Linked DNA regions of Fodinibius salicampi. The protein of the gene in region 2 interacts with the protein of the main gene of each other region in a pairwise test. Links are inferred from orthologs where the notes say so. Each region holds a gene or a part of one and is shown on either strand. Other genes may lie near its edges. The genes, in order: topA and ABEB05_RS07760.

What was found.
Region 1: the proteins of ABEB05_RS07760 (region 2) and topA interact in binary tests that used the Escherichia coli proteins (3 or more experiments, as listed by UniProt). The link is inferred for Fodinibius salicampi from one-to-one orthologs.

What each region holds. Positions count from the first base shown.
Region 1 is NZ_BAABRS010000003.1:300,364-310,587, reverse strand. The notes cover bases 2,627-5,712. They hold topA (type I DNA topoisomerase), read left to right. Parts: upstream 2,627-2,939; coding sequence 2,940-5,486; downstream 5,487-5,712. Other genes in these bases: ABEB05_RS12475 (hypothetical protein), read left to right, coding at 5,606-5,712; ABEB05_RS12485 (peroxiredoxin), read left to right, coding at 2,627-2,930. Also shown: ABEB05_RS12500 (carbohydrate binding family 9 domain-containing protein), read left to right, coding at 1-391; ABEB05_RS12495 (phosphorylase family protein), read right to left, coding at 461-1,648; ABEB05_RS12490 (NUDIX hydrolase), read left to right, coding at 1,666-2,244; more of ABEB05_RS12485, read left to right, coding at 2,457-2,626; more of ABEB05_RS12475, read left to right, coding at 5,713-6,175; ABEB05_RS12470 (GIY-YIG nuclease family protein), read left to right, coding at 6,504-6,725; ABEB05_RS12465 (M1 family metallopeptidase), read right to left, coding at 7,209-9,089; recombination mediator RecR, read right to left, coding at 9,117-9,725; ABEB05_RS12455 (YbaB/EbfC family nucleoid-associated protein), read right to left, coding at 9,802-10,146; dnaX (DNA polymerase III subunit gamma/tau), read right to left, coding at 10,212-10,224. UniProt on the Escherichia coli protein: Releases the supercoiling and torsional tension of DNA, which is introduced during the DNA replication and transcription, by transiently cleaving and rejoining one strand of the DNA duplex.
Region 2 is NZ_BAABRS010000001.1:1,807,509-1,817,451, reverse strand. The notes cover bases 966-3,770. They hold ABEB05_RS07760 (IMPACT family protein), read right to left. Parts: upstream 2,779-3,770; coding sequence 2,152-2,778; downstream 966-2,151. Other genes in these bases: ABEB05_RS07750 (fumarate reductase/succinate dehydrogenase flavoprotein subunit), read left to right, coding at 3,754-3,770; ABEB05_RS07755 (succinate dehydrogenase cytochrome b subunit), read left to right, coding at 3,019-3,726; ABEB05_RS07765 (cob(I)yrinic acid a,c-diamide adenosyltransferase), read right to left, coding at 1,528-2,076; glmM (phosphoglucosamine mutase), read right to left, coding at 966-1,440. In the rest of the region: ABEB05_RS07775 (YicC/YloC family endoribonuclease), read right to left, coding at 1-27; more of glmM, read right to left, coding at 97-965; more of ABEB05_RS07750, read left to right, coding at 3,771-5,673; ABEB05_RS07745 (succinate dehydrogenase/fumarate reductase iron-sulfur subunit), read left to right, coding at 5,750-6,514; ABEB05_RS07740 (hypothetical protein), read left to right, coding at 6,865-7,158; proC (pyrroline-5-carboxylate reductase), read right to left, coding at 7,427-8,227; argH (argininosuccinate lyase), read right to left, coding at 8,258-9,547; ABEB05_RS07725 (M20 family metallo-hydrolase), read right to left, coding at 9,630-9,943.

The DNA.
Region 1 (10,224 bases), on a different replicon or contig from region 2:
TCCTGAAATGGGGAAAGGCTATAATATTTCAGCTAGTTCTACAATTAAGCCTACCAGTCGGTTGGAATTAAACTTAAGCTATGATTATTCAACGCTCTCTTCGTATGACGATGACCAGAGCTTCTACAGTGGTGATATTTTTCGCATGACTGGTCGATATAATTTTACTGAGAAGCTTTTTGCAAGATTAATTACTCAATACAATTCTTTTGACGAACAGATCCAGGTATATCCGTTGGTTTATTATAAAGCCAATCCGTTTACCAAGTTCTATATAGGGATGACGGATTATATGAATCATTTTGACCAGCCCGGACCCAATGGATTTAACGGGTATAAAGAAACGGACCGTCAGTTTTTCGTTAAGTTTCAGTATTTGATTCGGAGTTAATGGCAGTCAAGGGGAAACGGGGAGAATACTGCGGTTGATATTTTCTGGGTCTCTTTTCCCTAACCTACTTTATTCTTCATCCGGGCCACCCATCAGGGGTTCGTTCATAGCCCGGATGCTGGCATTGGGGAGACCTTCGGGATAGTTTTCTTTGCAGATGTTAAGCGCTTCAAGTACAACTTCCAGATGGAGTTGCTTGGAATCCTCGTAAAATTCCTGCGCCTCGTCACTGAGCTTTGGCTTACCGTGCAGCGGTTTATCGCTTACACAAAGGAGGGTAGCATTGGGGATGCGATAGCGATAGCCGTTGGTAGCAACAGTGGCTGATTCCATATCTACGGCAATGCTACGGCTCATATGAATCTGTTCGACGGTACGGCGTTTGATGAATTCCCAATTGCGGTTAGCCGTTGTAAATATGGTGCCCATCCGGTGATTGCGATCATATTTGTCGAGTACTTCTTTCAGGTACACATTTAACAGGTAATTGGGGGTAATGGGAATATTAAGCGGAAGGATATCATCCAGTACTCCGTCATTGCGCATAAATCCGGTTGCAAGAACAAAGTCCCCGATTTCCTGATGATTACGCAGGCCACCGCAGTGACCAACCATTAGCATAGCATCCGGACGTAGTACAGCAATATGATCGGTGATGGTTTTTGCATTAGAGGGACCCACGCCAATATTGACAAGAGACACGCCTTTGTTGTCGTCCAGTTTATGGTGGTAAGCGGGCATTTGTACCCCCTCCCTAGACGGTTTCACGCAGTCAGGGAATTTGTCGAGAAAAACCTCAATATGCATGTCATAATTGGTGAAGAGAATATATCGCTGGAAGTCTTTTGGATCGGTGCCAGTGTAGTGCTGAAGGCGATTGAGAGAGATCTCGATGCGTTCGGGACTAAAAAGGAAAAGTTTCTTTTGCGTAATATCCCAATCGTCCTCGTCGGTGTTATCCAGAAGTTCGGGATCATTCAGGGGCAGTCGTTCACGAGAAGGTAAAACTTTAATAACAGCACCTTTTCTACCCAGCTTTTTTAGTTCACGAAGCAGATACCAGCGATAGGCTTCGGGCTTCGCCATTTCTCCGGTGATAATAGGATTATGTTTTGACCACGATCGTTTAACAAATACTTGGGGATAGTCACCATTTTTGTAAATTGCTTCCATCGCGTTGCAAGCCTCCACCATACGATCGTGGAGTTCTTCTTTTGAGGTAACTTCTTTTGTTTCAAATTCAAACTGATTTGCCATAAAATATTCTGCTACTTATGAGTGATAAATCATTTCGCTTTACTATCGAACCGTGGTCAGTAGTCCGTGAAAATAAGGAATATAAAACACCAATTTTTAATCTTTTGCATAGAAAGATGCGACTGGAGTCGGAGTCAGAATATAACGAAGGATATTTTTATGTGCTTGAAGCTCCTGAATGGGTAAATGTGTTGCCTATAACGGAGGATAAAAAAGTAGTATTGGTTGAGCAATTCCGTTATGGAATTGAACAGCCTACGCTTGAAATTCCGGGAGGTATGGTAGACTCGGGAGAAACGCCTTTGGAGGCTATCCAGCGTGAATTGGCAGAAGAAACGGGTTATAAATCAGAACAATGGGAGAACTTGGGAAAGGTAAGTGCAAATCCGGCTATAATGACCAATTACACGCACTTATATTTAGCACAAAATTGTGAGTTTTCGGGGTTCCGGGAAACGGAAAGTGATATCCATGAACGCATTAAAGTGCATGCTCTACTACTTGAAGATTTTTTATCGATGGTGGAAGAGGGGACTATCCATCATAGTATTATGGTGGCCGCAGTAGCCCGGTATTTATTAAGGGAGCGGATGTAGGTGCTGCAGACCCGATTTTATCCTTTGTCCTTCATCTAATCTTCAATTAGAAACGATACTTTCCGCAATCGATAAATGAATTATTGCAGTATCTGAATGATCACGTTATTATAAAAGTTCAATTCCTATCGGTATAGCGCACAATAGCCGCGATTGTTTTGAGTTTGTAGTAATGGGATTAATAGCTAATAACAATATTATTATTTTATCAAATGATTGAAGAAGGCAGCAAGATAAATACTGATTTTACTCTTGATATCCTACAAGATGGCGAAGAAAAAACCGTACCCTTTAGTGATTTACTAGATCGTCCGACTATTGTTTCGGTCTATATGCGCAATAATACGTCTGGATGTGATAAGCAAAATAAAAGTCTGGCAGATGAATCAGACTGGTTTGATCAGAAGGGGTACAATCTAGTTGCAATTAGCAAAGATAGCTGTGGATCGCATAAAAACTATGCTGAAAAGTTAGACATAAATTATATATTGGCCTCCGATCCGGATTATAAGTTTGCAGAAGCGACTGATTCCATTGTTGAAAAGAATATGTTCGGCAATAAATATGAGGCCCCTACTCGTTCTGCTTATGTCATTGATACCGATGGGACCGTACAAGCAATTATTGAAAAAGTAAATACTAAAGATCATGCTTCTGAGTTAAAAGAGCTGATCAGTAATTTGTAAAAGAACTATATGAAGTCTCTTGTAATTGTAGAGTCACCTACAAAAATAAAAACGTTAAAGAAATATCTTCCTGCCGAATATGTAATAGATTCGTCAATGGGACATATACGGGATCTTCCGGCTAACGCTAAGGAGGTACCCAAAAAGTTTAAGGGTGAAGAATGGGCAAATCTGGGCGTGAATACAGAAAAAGATTTTGAGCCTATTTATGTAATCCCCCGGGGTAAGAAAAAAGTGATAAAGCGTCTTAAAAAGGAATTAAAGAATTCGGATGAGCTGATCCTTGCTACGGATGAAGACCGCGAGGGAGAAGCTATATCCTGGCATTTAACGGAGCTTCTGAAGCCTGATGTGCCGGTTAAGCGAATGGTCTTTCGTGAGATAACAGAAGAAGCTATTAAAGAGGCACTCAACCATTTCCGGGATATCGATATGAATCTGGTAAACGCCCAGGAAGCCCGTCGCATCATAGATCGGCTTGCGGGTTATACCATCTCCCCGCTGTTATGGAAAAAGATTGCTCCCGGCTTGTCGGCGGGACGTGTACAGTCGGTAGCGGTACGGTTCATGGTTGAGCGCGAGCGTGAGCGGATGAAGTTCCGTTCGGCCCGGTACTGGGATTTGAAAGCCCAGCTTCACAAAGAAAATGACGAATATATTTTTGATGCGGATCTGACGCATTTGGATGGAAAGCGTCTGGCTTCCGGCAAAGATTTTGATGAACATACCGGAAAGCTCAAGAAGCCCAAAAAGGTTGTTTTACTTGATGACAAATCAGCCTCTGAGCTGCGCGATAATCTGGATAAGGCTGAATGGAAGGTTTCTGAGGTTAAGAAAAATCGTAAGAAGCGCAATCCTTCCCCGGCTTTTATTACTTCGACGCTTCAACAGGAGGCCAACCGTAAGCTGAATTTCTCGGCTAAGCGAACCATGGGTGTAGCTCAAAAGCTTTACGAAAATGGTTATATAACGTACATGCGTACCGATTCCGCCCGGTTATCGGGACAGGCCATTAATGCGGCGCGCAATGCGGTTAAGGATGAGTACGGAGAAGAATATCTGTTTGATCGACCGCGTAATTATGGCGGACAAAAAGCAGCACAGGAAGCCCACGAAGCAATTCGTCCGGCCGGTAGCTATTTCAGGAAGCCCGAAGAAGCGGGACTTCGCGGAGATCAATTTAAGCTTTACGATTTGATCTGGAAGCGAACGATTGCAACCCAGATGGCTAAGGCTGAGCTTGAATTTACCAATGTTACCATTGAAGCAAAAGCAAACGGTAAGGTAGCTGAGTTTAGAACTAGTGGTAAGAGAATCGTTTTCCCGGGCTTCTTCCGAGCTTATGTGGAAGGGAGTGATGATCCTGATGCGGCTCTGGAGAACCAAGAGAAGTTTCTGCCCGAACTTAAAGAAGGAGAGGAAGTCGTTGAGGAGGGAATTGAGCCGATATCTCATGAAACGAAGCCACCAGCCCGTTATACGGAGGCTACGCTTGTTAAAGAGCTTGAAAAGCGTGGGGTGGGACGTCCAAGTACTTATGCGTCAATTATAAGTACGGTCCAGAACCGGGGCTATGTAGAAGCCGAGGGCAAAACACTTGTTCCTACCTTTACAGCCTTTGCGGTTACTGAGTTGCTGGAGAAAAACCTGCATGATTTGGTAGATAGTGATTTTACGTCTGAGATGGAGGCAAAGTTAGATAAAATCGCAAGGGGTGAACTCAATACCAATGATTATCTAAGTGAATACTATAAGGGAGAAAAAGGATTAAAAGCAAAGGTTGATGAGCAGGAAGATGAAATAGATCCCAAAGAAGCCCGCCATCTTGATCTCCCTTTAGAAAACTTGAATGGCATTAAAGTATTTGTTGGTCGTTATGGACCTTATATCAAAAAAGAGATGAATGGCGAGGAGCTAAGTACTTCTATTCCTGACAGCTGGAAGCCAAGCGATATTACCGTTGAAAAGCTCGAGGAATTAATTAAGGCTGAACAAGAAGGTCCAAAATCCATTGGGGAACACCCGGAAACGGGAGACCCTATTTTTGTGCTTAATGGCCGCTATGGACCCTATGTACAGTTGGGTGAAGTTACCGAGGATAATAAAAAGCCCGAACGTGCGTCGCTTCTGAAAGGGATGAAACCCGGAGAAGTCGATGTTGATCTTGCTCTTCGTTTGTTGGAGTTACCGCGTCCACTTGGAAAACATCCTGAAACGGATAAGGTAGTGAGGGCTGGCGTGGGGCGATATGGTCCCTTTGTAGTACATGACGGTACGTTTGCTTCGCTTAAAAAAAGTGATAGTGTACTGGATGTGGAACTGGATCGGGCGCTGGAACTTTTGGAGCAGAAGAAAAACAAATCTTCCCGTAAAAGTAATGTTATTAAAGAGTTGGGAGATCATCCGGAAGAAGGGAAAAAGGTGCGCGTTATGACTGGCCGGTACGGACCTTATATAAAGTTTGGAAAGACAAATATAAGCTTGCCCGATGATTTTGATCCCGAAGATGTAACTATGGATATTGCGATGCAGCTGATCGCTGAAAAGGCCAAGTGATATTGACCATGCGTAAGGTGAGGGGAGAATAAGGCAATCTTATTTACCCTTCTATCTTTCTGCTAAAATTCCCAAATTATAGATGACAATGATCTGTTAGTTTTCTAATTTGGTGTGTCATGGAAAAAACTTCAAAACATCATTTTGAATATCCCCCGAATCTCCATGAGATCGATCTGGCAACATTGGTCTCCATGTACCGGGATCGGGGAATTCCTAAGAAAGCTAAACCCGGCGAATACTTTTCGTGTGCGGTAACTAAAAAGCTCATTAAAGAGGGGAAATGGTGGTTCGGACAGTATTATGAGCAACAGGCTTGGGATCGTACGCTAACTAAGAGTTGTGAAGGATATCCCCTAACGGAAGTGGAGATGAATATTTTGGGATTGGCTTATTCGGCAGATGACGAAGCTCCACAGCGGGATTTTGTTGAGCAGCATTCGGGTACGGTCAATAAACTTTCCTATATGATTGTAAATGATCTAAAAGAGTTCGGTTTCCTTTCAACGGATGACCACAAACGCCTGTTTATAACTCCACGCGGTGAAAAAGCTCTCCATGGGATAGCGCAGAGGATATACGGGAAAAAGTTCAATGCGGATATGTTGAAGGTGAACCGAAGCGATGTTTCTCGTCCTACTCTAAAGCAGGCTCAAAAAGAAGATCACGAACAAACCAGTCTTTTTTAGAATTTTTGCTTTTCTTTCTTTTGTTTGGGCAAAGTTGGTAAACCTCTCGCTATAAAGGATAAAGTGGGCTGAAGCTTTTCCTATTTTTCCTCATTCCAAAAGATCCTGGCAGTAGTCGAGCAAAGTGAAATTTTTATCTCCATTTGTTTTGGGCTTTAAAACAAAGACCTCTCCCTGGCGGTCGAGATGACAAATAGGATTGTGATTTTCTGTTTTAGGACCCATTTCGATTTCGAAATATTCTTTTTCGCCGATAAATTTGTAAGGATTTAGCTTTTTTTGGGTCTTACTAATTAATAAAGATCTAAACTTTGAAAGCTAAGCTAGAATGCCATATTACGTTTACATTAAGACCAATCCCCATAGAACAACGCTATATATTGGAATGACGAATGATCTTGGTAAACGTCTCAATGATCATTATAGACATAGAGGTGATTGGCAAACTTTTGCTGGTCGTTACTATTGCTACAAACTTATTTACTATGAAGCCTATAGAACAGCTTATGAGGTGATAAAACGGGAAAAAATTAAAAAAGTGGCGTCGTGAGAAAAAAGAAGCACTAATTAATAAGGTGAACTCTGATTGGGAGTTTCTTAATTATAAAGATGATTTCCGAGTTGGTCGCATCTAATTTTAAATATCATTTTGGCCATAATTAATAAAGAGAGGAATCATTTGGATTATGGAGGGTAAAGAAAGATCTTTTCCTGACGGTCGAGATGATAAATTAACTGCGGTTAATAGAACTTGGTCATTTTTTATTAAGGCTTATCCGTCATTTCGAATGTAGCGAAGCGAAATGAGAAATCCTTGTTTTTATTACTGTTATTTTCAATACAATAAAACAATAAAGAAGGATTTCTAACTCGTGTTCGAGAGAAAGTTTCGTATTTATTTGCCAGCAAATACGATTGCTATTTCAGATATGAAAGGGCTGCCCCTTCCCACTATCCTTGGATTACATACAAAGTAAAAAGCCCCGGTTTTAATGCCAGGGCTTTTGGTTTTCTCTAAGTTACTTTGGTACTGTTAATCTTCTTCCTCTGTCAGATTAATAGTATTGTTGCTACGATCAATATCGGCCATGCGCTCGGAGGGTTCTATCTCTATATGCTCTATATCACTGCCTGCATTATCAATGGTTAGCGTATAAGTAGGATTAACCCAGGGCCAGTCTTCTACAATGGTGCGGCTAACATCGGTCTCCCCTTGGGGCTTAACATTGTGCATTATTCGTAATGGGATATAAAACAGTTCCTGGCTCCCATCTTTATATGTTACCATAAGATCGATAGGCATGGGCATAAGATTATGCCTTTCAAGTGTTATTCGGGTTTGTCCTTCATCCGCAATTACAGAAGTAATTCCATAATCGATGGTTTTGGTTGTTTCGATGAAATACTGGTAGTACCAGTCAAGGATCATATTTGATTCTTCTTCTGCGATACGGAGAAAATCACGTCCGTCGGGATGTTTGAATTTCCATTCCTGAAAAAAACGATTCATGGTACGGTCGAGCGCTTTCTTCCCAATAATATATTCCAGCTGATGAAGGAAAATTGCTCCTTTGGAATAAGAGGCTACCCCATACCCTCGATTGGTTTCAAAATGATCCGCATGGATATCCAGTGCTTCTTCCATGCCGGCATCTACGATATTAAAATAGGAACGATAGGACCCTCTGTGTGGATTATCGCTCTCTCCATTATTAAAAAGCTGATTCATTGTTTTTGCCGATACGTAAGAGGTAAAACCTTCATCAATCCAAGGATACCGGCTTTCATTATTTGCAAGTACCCCTTGGTACCAGGCGTGAATAAGCTCATGGACACTGACTCCCACGAGGCTGCGCAGCGAGCGATTGCCGGTAATCAGGGTTGCCATGGGATATTCCATTCCTCCATCGCCTCCCTGGATAAAGGAGTATTTATCATAGGGATACTTGCCGTAATTTTTGCTTACAAACTGAAAGGCTTGGGCGGCATATTCGGGCAACTGTTTCCAGTTTTCGAGTAGCTGTCTCTGCTGGCGGCTATTTGCATTTTCGGCAACGGGATCAGTTTGGTACAAAAAGTGGAGGGTCGGTCCGTCGGGAATCTGTTTGGTCGTATGCGTAAAGTCGGGATCGGCACCCCAAACGAAATCATGGACCTTATCGGCCTGCCAGTGCCAGATTATTTTTTCGGAATCCGGTCGTTCATAGGTATCGGTGTAACCATGGCCAATTTCTTTCGGATTCTGCAAGTGACCGGTGGCGCCCATCACATAAGAACTATCAATATGGATTTTTACATCAAAACTGCCCCAGACACCATGGAATTCACGTGCTACATAGGGATTGGGATGCCAGCCATCTTCATCATATTCTGAAATTTTAGGATACCACTGGCTCATAGAAAATTCTACGCCTTCTTTGTTCATCCAGCCCGAACGGCGAATTTGCCGGGGAACCTGGCTGTCAAAATCCATGCTGAACACGGTTGATTCGCCGGGTAAAATAGGCTCATTAAGGTTAACTTCGAGGATGGTCCCATCAACGGTATACTCTACATCGCTGCCATCTTGTTGCAGACTGTTGATGTGATGGTAGCCTATTTCATCTTCCGGGAGCTGTTGGATACGGTCGCGAACACGGCTATCAGGATCTTCAATGGTCCGGGAACGCACATCCATCATGCTATTAGGCTGAAAGGCATTAAAGTATAGGTGGTAAAATACCCTCTGAAGGGTATCCGGTGAGTTGTTATGATAGGTTAAGGTCTGGCTGCCGGTAAATTGATGGTTTTCGGCATCTACATCAATCTCCATTTGATACTCAACCTCTTGCTGCCAGTAATTTTTATCTTGGCCATATAGAGCAAGAGAACTGAAAAACAGAACGAATGTTAATGACAGTACTTTTATCTTCATAGCGAGATACGTATGTGATTAATAGTTTTAAAAAGTGTTGCGGCTGGCAAATGCACGCCCAAGAGTGGCTTCATCAATAAATTCGAGCTCGGTACCCATCGGTATCCCATAGGCAATACGAGTAACCTTTATCTTTTCGTAAGGCTTTAATAATTTATTGATATAGTAAGAGGTAGCTTCGCCTTCCGAATCAGGATTGAGCGCCAGGATTACTTCCTCTAACTGTTCATTCTCGTCATTGACGCGCTGCATTAGCTGATTGATACGCACATCATCGGGACCGATGTTATCTAGTGGGGAGATGACGCCGCCGAGTACGTGATAACGTCCTCGGAATTCGTTGGTTTTTTCAATCAGAAAAACATCCTGTGATTCTTCAACAACGCATATTTGCCCAGTATGGCGCTTTGCATTTTCGCAAATTGAACAGGGGTCGCCATCACTAATAACACCACAGGTAGAACAGCGGGTTATTGATTTTTTGAGGCTGATTAAAGCGTTGGCCAGCTTCATAACATCGTCCTCATTCTGTTTCAGCAGGTAAAGGGCAATGCGTCGCGCTGATTTACGCCCCGTGCCCGGGAGTTTGGCAAGCTGCTCTATAGCCTGTTCAAGTATTTCCGAAGTTCCGTCCATATAAAATTGTTAAAAGTTGAAAGTTGCCGGTTGAAAGTTAACCTTGGACATATAACATCCAACCTTCAACAAAATATTACATTCCCAGCTTACTCAGGTCCATACCTGGAAGTCCGCCGCCCGGCATCATATCTTTATAGGTGTTCTGCATTTTTTCCTGGGCCGCTTCTTCGGCTTTGTCGAGAGCTTTATTAACACCGGCTACTACCAGGTCTTCGAGCATTTCGGCATCTTCCGGATCGATGACATCTTTATCCAGTTCAATACCCAGAATTTTGCGCTGACCGTTTGCTCTTACCTTTACCATGCCACCGCCAGCTTCGGCTTCTACCTCGAGTTTTGCTAGTTCCTGTTTCGCTTCTTCTACTTTGGATTGCAGCTCGGAAAACTTTCCGAACATGTCGGCCATATTGCTATTCATAATCTTATACGTTTTGAGTTAATATTCGTTTATAAATAACGGTTAACAACGTCCGTTCATTCTATCTATTGGTTTAGG
Region 2 (9,943 bases):
ACCAAAGCCCGTCATGGATGTAATCATAAGAAATTGGATAAAGATTTAGGAAAATACCTGAATCTAAAATAATAAAGTAAGTTGGTGAACAAAATATTATTGAACGGCATTTACAACCTGATCCGCCAGCTCTTTGGCTTCTTCCGCCGACGAGCCTTCAGAATATATCCGGATGATCGGTTCAGTATTGGATTTGCGCAGATGTACCCATCCGTTTTCAAAATCTATTTTCACACCGTCCGTGGTATCGGGATCGTATTTTTGGAATATATTTTTGGCCTTAGCAAGAATGGCATCCCCGTCAACATCAGCCAGTTTCATTTTGCTTTTTCGTATTACATAATCAGGAAGTGAATTCCGGTATTCATCAGCTGTAATGTCTCTTTCGGCTAGCAACTGCAGGACCATTGCCATTCCAACCAAGGCGTCGCGCCCGTAGTGTAAGTCCGGATTGATAACCCCGCCGTTTCCTTCACCGCCGATAACGGCATTCACTTCCTGCATCTTTTTAACGACATTAATTTCTCCAACAGCTGAACGATGGCATTGAACTTCGTACTTCTGGGCGATATCTTCAGCAACTCTTGAGGACGAGAGATTCGTTGCACAGGCTCCCTTTTTCTTATCCAGCAAAAAGTCGAAAGCAGCAGCCTGTGTATATTCTTCGCCAAATAAACTCCCCTTGTCAGAAACGATCGCTAACCGATCGGAGTCGGGATCAGTAACAAACCCGATATCACATTTTTTTTCTTTGACAAGTTCACAAATATCGCCTAAATGTTCGGGTAGGGGTTCAGCAACATGTGCAAAAAGTCCACTCGGTTCGTCATTAATGGTTTCAATAGTGTTAACGTCCAGAGCTTTTAACAGTTTGGGCAAACTCGTAGCTCCTGTTCCATTTACCGGGTCGATAGCGACTGAAAAACCTTTCGAGGCAATGAGATCGGGATCAATATAGGGCAGGTCCAGTATTTTTTGGATGTGATAGTCCAGCAGATCTGGATCTTCTGTCACCGTACCGATTTCATCAAATTTCTTGTAGGAGTAGGATTGTTCTTTGCTGATATCGATAACGTCGTTACCTTGATCAGCATCCAGGAATTCACTCTTGCTGTTAAGCAGCTTCAAGGCATTCCATTCCTCGGGATTGTGGCTTGCCGATATAATAATCGCTCCGTCAGCCTTATGTTTTAACACGCCCATTGCTACGGTGGGAGTAGGCGCTATCCCTACTTTAATGACCTCACAACCTACTGATTGTAATGTAGCGCAGACGATATCTTCACAGATCTGTCCCGTAACGCGGGTATCTCGACCGACTACAATTTTTCCACCCCCGGTCCATTGACCAAAAGCAGCTGTATATTGGGTTAAGTTTTCTGGTGTTAAATCAGTTCCAAAAACGCCCCGGATACCCGAGACAGAAATCATTAATGACATTTTCTAGTTCTTAGTTATTTGAGTGATCATGAATTAAGAGAAGCAGTTAGTATGTATATTTACTGTTAACTGCCAGCTGTTCACTGGTTACTGCTTTTCAGGTTTCCAACTTTCTTCACGAGATCCGGCGTGCTTATTTTCAAATCGTGCAATCACAAAGAGGAAATCCGAGAGTCGGTTGAGAAACTTAATTGTTAAATCAGAAATTTCATCTGTCTGTTGACAGGCTACGGCTGCCCGTTCAGCCCGTCGACATATCGTGCGAGATACATGAAGTGTAGCTCCGGGTTGAGAGCCGCCAGGCAGGATAAAGTTTTTCAGGGGATCAAGTTCTTTTTCCATATCGTCTATGGCATCTTCCAGAAAATCCACATCTTCCTCAGAAATCCTGTTAATGCGTGTTTTAGAGGTGGGAGGAGTCGCTAAATCTGCACCAAGCACAAATAATAATTCCTGTACTTTCTTTAAAAGTGCCGTTCCTGTATCAGAAAGTTCGTAGCTGGCAGCTAACCCTACAAATGAATTGAGTTCATCCACTGTTCCGTAGGCTCGGATGCGTTCATTTGACTTCGAAACTCGCTGCCCGCCGAACAGGGAGGTATCACCTGAATCTCCCTTTTTAGTATATATCTTCATAATTTTGTGAAGGTAAATAAAATGAAATTTAAATTACAGAGTATACAGAAAATTATCAGGTTAATACGATTGGAATTACTCTTTCGAAGGTAATGTCACAAAACCATTTCCTATCTTGGCGGCTTTTATATTCTGATGTGTTAGTTTAGTAAGTTTTTTCCATAATTGTTCCGCCTCTTCTGTTCGACACGCTATATCAAGGCTAACTTCCTCCAGGTATTGTGCCTTAATTTCTTTCAGATCAAAACTATTCTTAAGCTGATCAATTTGTGACTGGCAGTGGTAAGGGTAGGTGATTCGAAAATTACGCGTGGGTATTAGTGTAAGTAACTTAGCTTTGTCCAGACATAGTCTGGCTGAATATCCATAAGCCTGGATAAGTCCTGATTTTCCTAATTTGGTGCCACCATAATAGCGTACGACAATACAGCCGCAGTTAACAATATTATATGATTTTAGTTGATTCAGAATAGGGCGACCCGCTGTTCCATTTGGCTCTCCATCGTCCTGCGCAAATTCTTCAATGTTATGGGAATTTATTCGCCATCCGTAACAGTGATGGGTCGCATCCGGATATTTTGATTTTATTCCATCAAATTTTTGTTCAAACTGGCTAATAGAAATGGCCGGGAAAAGGTAGCCGATGAATTTGGACCCCTTTTCCCGAAAAGACGTTTTATTGGTTTTCTGAACCGTTTTCAATGCTGAAATGTTTTACCTGTGTTGGAAACTTGACAATAAATTATGAACAAATACCCAATTATCAATTAATAATCATGACTGCCAATTTAGAATATTTCTGAATAAGATCTATATCTTATATAGGTTATTCTATGTCTTGCCTTTTTATCCATTTCGCCTCATCTTCTATGCCTTGGTAACAGATCCGAACGTTGGTGTAAATGGACGGATAAACGGTACTTTTAACCATTAATATTAGTGATGGCATCAATTCTGAAAGCGCTTAAATCGCAGGTTGGTAGAAAAATATTAACAGGTATTACTGGTGTTGGCTTAATTGTGTTTATTATTTTCCATCTAGCCACCAATCTTCAGATTTTTGGAGATGTACATGCCTTTAACGAAGCAGCCTATACACTCGAAAGTATGGGCTGGCTTTTGTATATCCTTGAAGCAGGTTTGGCGATTGCTTTTCTTTTGCACGCCTATATCGGCATTTCAATTTGGTGGAATCGCCGAAAAGCACGTCCCAAGGGCTATGAAAAGTATCAGACTAAGGGTGGTCCCAGCCACCAGACCTGGGCGGCACGCTCAATGATTTTTACCGGCATAGTTTTACTGGTATTTTTAGTGATTCATATTGATACCTTTAAATTTGGGGCAACCGAGATGGTTACCTTGCCCAGCGGTGAAGAAGCCAGAGATCTGAAAGGATTGATGATTTCAACATTTCAGCAGCCTATTTGGGCTTTCGGGTATACAGCTGTTATGCTGTTACTTGGATTCCATCTGGGACATGGATTTTGGAGTGCATTTACCTCCTTGACGATGAAACACAATCAATATTCAGCTCTTATTTATACTGTTGGTGTTATATTTGCCATCTTAATGGCGGTCGGCTTCCTGATTATTCCTCTTTATATCTATTTTGGCGGAGGCTGTGAAGCAGCACTTATTCAATGCCAATAATTATTTTGTAAATCCACTATTAGACTTATGAAATTAGACTCAAAAGTACCTGAAGGACCATTAGAACAAAAATGGTCTAATCATTTGCAAGATATAAAACTGGTTGCTCCTAATAATAAACGTAAACACGATATTATTGTTGTAGGTACCGGTTTAGCCGGTGGGTCTGCGGCAGCAAGCCTGGCAGAATTGGGATATAACGTCAAGAGCTTTTGCATTCAGGATTCTGCACGTCGTGCTCACAGTATTGCAGCACAGGGAGGAATTAACGCAGCCAAAAACTATCCCAATGACGGAGATACTATTTGGAGACTGTTTTATGATACGATAAAAGGAGGAGATTATCGTTCTCGTGAATCCAATACATACCGCCTTGCAGAGATATCCAATGAGATTATTGATCAGGCTGTAGCTCAAGGAGTTCCCTTTGCCCGCGAGTATGGCGGACTGTTGGCTAATCGTTCGTTTGGAGGGGCTCAGGTTTCCAGAACATTTTATGCCCGGGGCCAAACCGGTCAGCAGTTGTTGCTGGGGGCCTACCAGGCGATGATGCGTCAGGTGCATGAAGGGAATATTGAAATGCATACCCGTCACGAAATGCTGGATTTGGTTATTGTGGATGGGAAGGCGCGTGGCATTGTAACCCGTGATTTGGTTTCCGGTGAAATTCAGCGTTGGATGGCTGATGCGGTTGTGCTGGCCAGTGGGGGATATGGAAATGCGTTTTATCTCTCTACCAATGCAAAGAATTCGAATGTTACGGCGGCATGGCGATGCCATAAGCGGGGAGCAGCTTTTGCGAATCCCTGCTATGTGCAGATCCATCCAACTTGTATACCCGTATCCGGGGATTATCAATCCAAACTTACGTTAATGAGTGAGAGCCTGCGTAATGATGGACGTGTTTGGGTACCTGAAAAGAAAGGAGACGATCGACACCCTAACGATATCCCTGATGAAGAACGATACTACTATCTGGAAGAAAAATATCCCGCCTTTGGTAATTTGGTACCGAGGGATGTTGCTTCTCGAAATGCTAAAATCGTCTGTGACGAGGGTATGGGCGTAGGTCCGACTGGCCGTGCCGTTTATCTGGATTTTCGGGATGCTATTGAGCGGGAAGGCCGTCAGAGCATATCCGAGAAATATGGAAACCTTTTTGAGATGTATGAAAATATTACGGGTGATAACCCCTATGAAGAGCCAATGCGTATTTTCCCGGCGGTGCATTATACAATGGGTGGCCTGTGGGTGGATTACAATCTTATGAGTACCATTCCCGGACTTTTTGTAGCTGGAGAGGCCAATTTCTCTGATCACGGGGCCAACCGATTGGGGGCCAGTGCCCTTATGCAGGGTCTGTCTGATGGTTATTTTATTATTCCGTATACGGTTGGTAATTATATCGCTGATACTGAATTAGGAGAAGTAGACACAAAACATGAAGCTTTTGATGAAGCGGCCCAAAATGCCCAGGGGCATATTGATAAGCTACTAAACGTTCAGGGAGATAAGAGTGTGATTGAATATCACCGTGAACTCGGACAAATAATGTGGGATAAGGTTGGAATTTCCCGGAATGAAGAAGGATTGAAGAAAGCCATTAAAGAGATTCGCTCTCTACGTGAAGACTTTTGGCAGAATGTACGCGTACCGGGAGAGGCAGCTAATTATAACAAATACTTAGAGTTTGCAGGTCGCGTAGCCGATTTTCTTGAGCTTGGTGAACTGATGGCGGAGGATGCGCTTCATCGTGATGAATCGGCAGGATGCCATCTCAGGGAGGAGCATCAAAGTGAAGAAGGGGAAGCCCTGCGAAACGATGAGGAGTATTCTTATGTAGCTGCCTGGGAGTTCAAAGATGTTAATGGAGAGCTCCGGGAACAGCTCCATAAAGAAAACCTTGAATTTGAATTCGTAGAATTGAAACAACGAAGTTATAAATAGAACACAATTAGAACTGACTCAACAGAATAGTAAAGCACTATTATCTGTGTTCTAATTTTAGGTAAAATAATTAATTATGGCTGATACATTTACCATCCACTTAAAAATCTGGCGCCAAGCAGGCCCTGACGAGCCCGGTAGATTGGTTGATTACACCCTTAACAATGTTAATGAGCATATGTCTTTTTTGGAAATGCTTGACGTGCTCAATGAACAGATTGTCGCCAAAGGTGAGGAAGAGCCTATCGAATTCGACTATGATTGCCGGGAAGGTATTTGCGGTTCCTGTAATCTTATGATTAATGGTCGCGCACACGGTCCAAAAGCTCTTACCTGTACCTGTCAGTTACATATGCGTAATTATAGTGAGGGAGACACTATTGTTGTGGAACCTTTTCGGGCCCAGGCTTTTCCGGTCATCAAAGATTTGGTCGTTGATCGCAGCGCTTTCGACCGTATTATTGAGGCCGGCGGTTATGTATCAGTCAAGACCGGTTCAGCACCCGATGCCAACTCTATCCCCATTGATAAGTCAGTGGCAGACACTGCTTTTGATTATGCTACTTGTATTGGATGCGGGGCCTGCGTGGCAGCCTGTCCGAATTCTTCCGCTTCCCTGTTTACAGGGGCGAAATTATCGCACTTAAATCGATTGCCACAAGGCGAACCCGAGCGCAAGAAGCGAACGGTAGCCATGGTTGAGCAAATGGAGGAAGAGGGTTTTGGAGATTGTTCCAACTTCGCAGAATGTGAAGCAGTTTGTCCTAAAGGTATTTCTATCTCTGCTATTGCGGAAATGCGTCGTAATTATATGAAGGCGACGTTTGCCAATGAGGCCTGAGGTATTTTTTTACTGCATTTCTAGTAATAATCTTTTCTGATTTCCAATAAACGGAGTCATGGAGGCATGGGTAAAACAATTTTCTTTAGCCAAACGGATTTAATGTGAGGCAAGCATACGTTTTTATTTGTATCTCAAAGAGACTAAATTTGGTTTTAATCATCGAAAGACTAACTTGTTAAAAGGTGGCTCTTTTGAAATACCTTATAGAAGGCTCTCTTTATGGTATTTTCTTCAATAGACACTTCAAATTAAAATTATATAAGAGCCAGTTTTAGATAAAAACCTGTCGGGAGGATAATATGGAAACAAAACAAGATTTGGCCTTCGAAAAAGTTAGATTCAAAGGTGTGGCAACATTAAAAGATGTGGATGGTGTCTCAACGTTATGCATCATGAGTTCGGTAAAGGAAGCGGTGGATTTAGGGTTTGATGAGAAAGAGGCACATGAAATGTTTGCTACATACAATCCTTGTACAGAGGAATTTTCAATTTTCGGAATGGTATCCTGTTCCGGAGATGATGAATGTGCTCCCAAAACATGCCAGCTTCATCGGTGGGACCCGAATGCTAAATCATGGATCAACCATGGAGAATCAAGTGCTTTTGCCCATGGCAATACATGGAAATGCATCTGTAAATAATGTATTAATGAAGAGTCCATAATCCGCTAGAATGCCTGTACTCGTTTTATGAGTCAACATTAACCTTAAACCGGCACCGGATGATGAGTGTACGTAGGCCATTTTGCTATTGCAGGAATGCGTTGTAACTACGTGAAAACTACCCTAGCAGGCGAAGAAGTATAAGATGCAGGTTTAAGAAGGATATAACGTATACTGTTACCGTTGTTTTAGTTTAGCCGTCAGATTTTGAAGTAATCTGACGGCTAATTTTTTGACTTGAGTCAAATCAGCGAATCTTTTCTATCATCTCCCAAGATGTTTTTATCCCCTTAATTAAGGCTGAACTCAGTCCGTTGTGCTCCATTTCATTGAGCCCCGCAATAGTACACCCCTTGGGAGTCGTGACTTTATCAATTTCATACTCAGGGTGATTGTTCGAGTTTAACAGCAGACTTGAAGCCCCAAGCGCAGTTTGAGAGGCAATAAGCTGGGCCTCCTCAGCATGAAAGCCTACCTCAATACCTCCCTGAGAAGCGGCGCGGATATAACGCAGAAAGAAAGCAATACCGCATGCTCCTAAAACAGTAGAGGCTTCCATGAGTTCAGAGTTGATAACCAGCGTTTTGCCGAGCGTCTCAAATAGTTCAATTACCTTTTCTTCCGCTTCTTTGTGGGGGGTCCTTTCGATGCAGGTCATTGCCTGATTGATAGCAGCTGCTGTATTGGGCATAACCCGAAGAATTCGATAGCCCGATCCTGTTAGTTTAGCAATTTCTTCCCCGGAAACTCCTGCCATTGTTGAGGCAATGATATGTTGTTTGGGGTCTAATACCGGCTTAATCTCTTCGATTAGATGTTCAATTTGCGTTGGCTGAACAGAAATGACAATAAGTTCAGCTTCTTTAACTGCGGATAAATTATCAGAACTCACAGTAATACCATCCTCTTCGAGATGTTGAATGAGATCAGTATTTCTGCGAGTAACCGTTACATCATATTTCTGGGAAGCTTCATCGGTTCGAGACAGTCCTTTTGCAAGGGCTGTTCCCAGATTACCGCCTCCCAGGATTGCTACATTTGTTTTCATAAGTCTTGTAAATTGAATTAGAAATACTAATTAACTATTGAATGCTTCCTTAAATTTTTCCCTGATTTGATCAGTACAAAGATTACCAATACTTCCTTCATGCGTATGCTTTAGCTCTTTATCTGGATCGAATGTTCCTTCTGCTATTGCCTGTCCAACTTCCCGATACGCTTCTCTGAAGGGAGTATTTTGCATAACCTTACGGTTCACTTCCTCGACGCTAAACAGGTAATCGTATTTAGGATCATCAATAACATTTTCATTTACCTCCACGTGCTGGAACATAAATCTGCTGATATCCAGGCATTCTTTCAGGTTCTGAACCGCTGGAAAGAGTTTTTCTTTTAGAAGCTGGAAATCCCGGTGGTAACCATTGGGCAGGTTGTTGGTAATAAGTGTTAATTCATTCGGCAAGTTCTGGATGCTGTTACATTTTGCCCGTATAAGTTCAAAAACATCCGGATTCTTTTTGTGCGGCATGATGCTTGACCCTGTGGTTAGTTCATCCGGGAAAGATAGAAAGTCAAAATTTTGATTCATAAACAGGCACACATCCATAGCCATCTTGGAGAGGGTGCCTGCCACCGAACTCAGGGCATAGCTAATACTCTTTTCGAGTCTGCCTCGACTCATTTGGGCAGCTACTGAATTAAATTTCAGAGTAGAAAAATTTAATAATTCAGTAGTTTTACTGCGATTTAGAGGGAGAGAACTGCCATATCCTGCTGCTGATCCAAGTGGATTTTGATCTCCAATCTTATATGCGGCATTCAGCATATACAAGTCATCAATAAGGGATTCTGCATAGGCCCCGAACCAAAGTCCGAAAGAAGAGGGCATTGCCACTTGCATGTGAGTATAGCCTGGAATGATAACTTCTTTATGCTTTTCACTCAGCTCCGTGAGCTCTTCAAAAAGGTTCTTTATAAGTTGTTTAATCTCATCAATTTGATCTTTGGCATATAAATGAAGGCACACCAAAACCTGATCATTACGTGATCGTCCGGAATGAATTTTCTTGCCGGTTTCTCCCAGTTTTTGGGTCAGCTCATATTCAATTTTAGAATGGACATCCTCAAAATCTTCTTCTATAGTGAAATCGCTTGACTCTACGTCATCAAGTAGTCTGTTTAGTTCTGTAATAATACTTTTTGCCTCCTCATCCGATAAAATATCAATGCTATTGAGCATCCGGGCATGAGCTTTGGAAGCCCGCAGATCATATTCAGCAATTTGGAGATCGAGAACACGATCCTGACCAACGGTAAACTGATCGACAATATCGCTTGTAGAGGCTTGGCCTTTGTCCCAGAGTTTCATGATTGTTTAATTTGTTTTGATGTCGTTTGTTATCTGTAAATTTTTTCTCATTCTAATCTATTGTATAACTGAATATTAATAACTAAGACCTAATAACGGAATCTAATAAGTTAATATATGTCTCTATTCCTTTTTCTATTTCGTCGAGGCGAATAAACTCGTCAGGTGTATGGGAACGCGCAGATTTTCCGGGTCCCATCTTTAGTGAAGGCACCGAAAGAAAGGCCTGATCCGAAAGCGTTGGAGAGCCATAGGTTTCTATGCCCATACCCTTCCCAACTTGTACCAATGGATGCTCAAGGGGAATAAATGAGGGGTTGAGACGAATTGAACGAGCCGTAACTTCCGATTCAATATTATTTTTTATGGTTTCCAAAATGTGAACATTGTCATAAA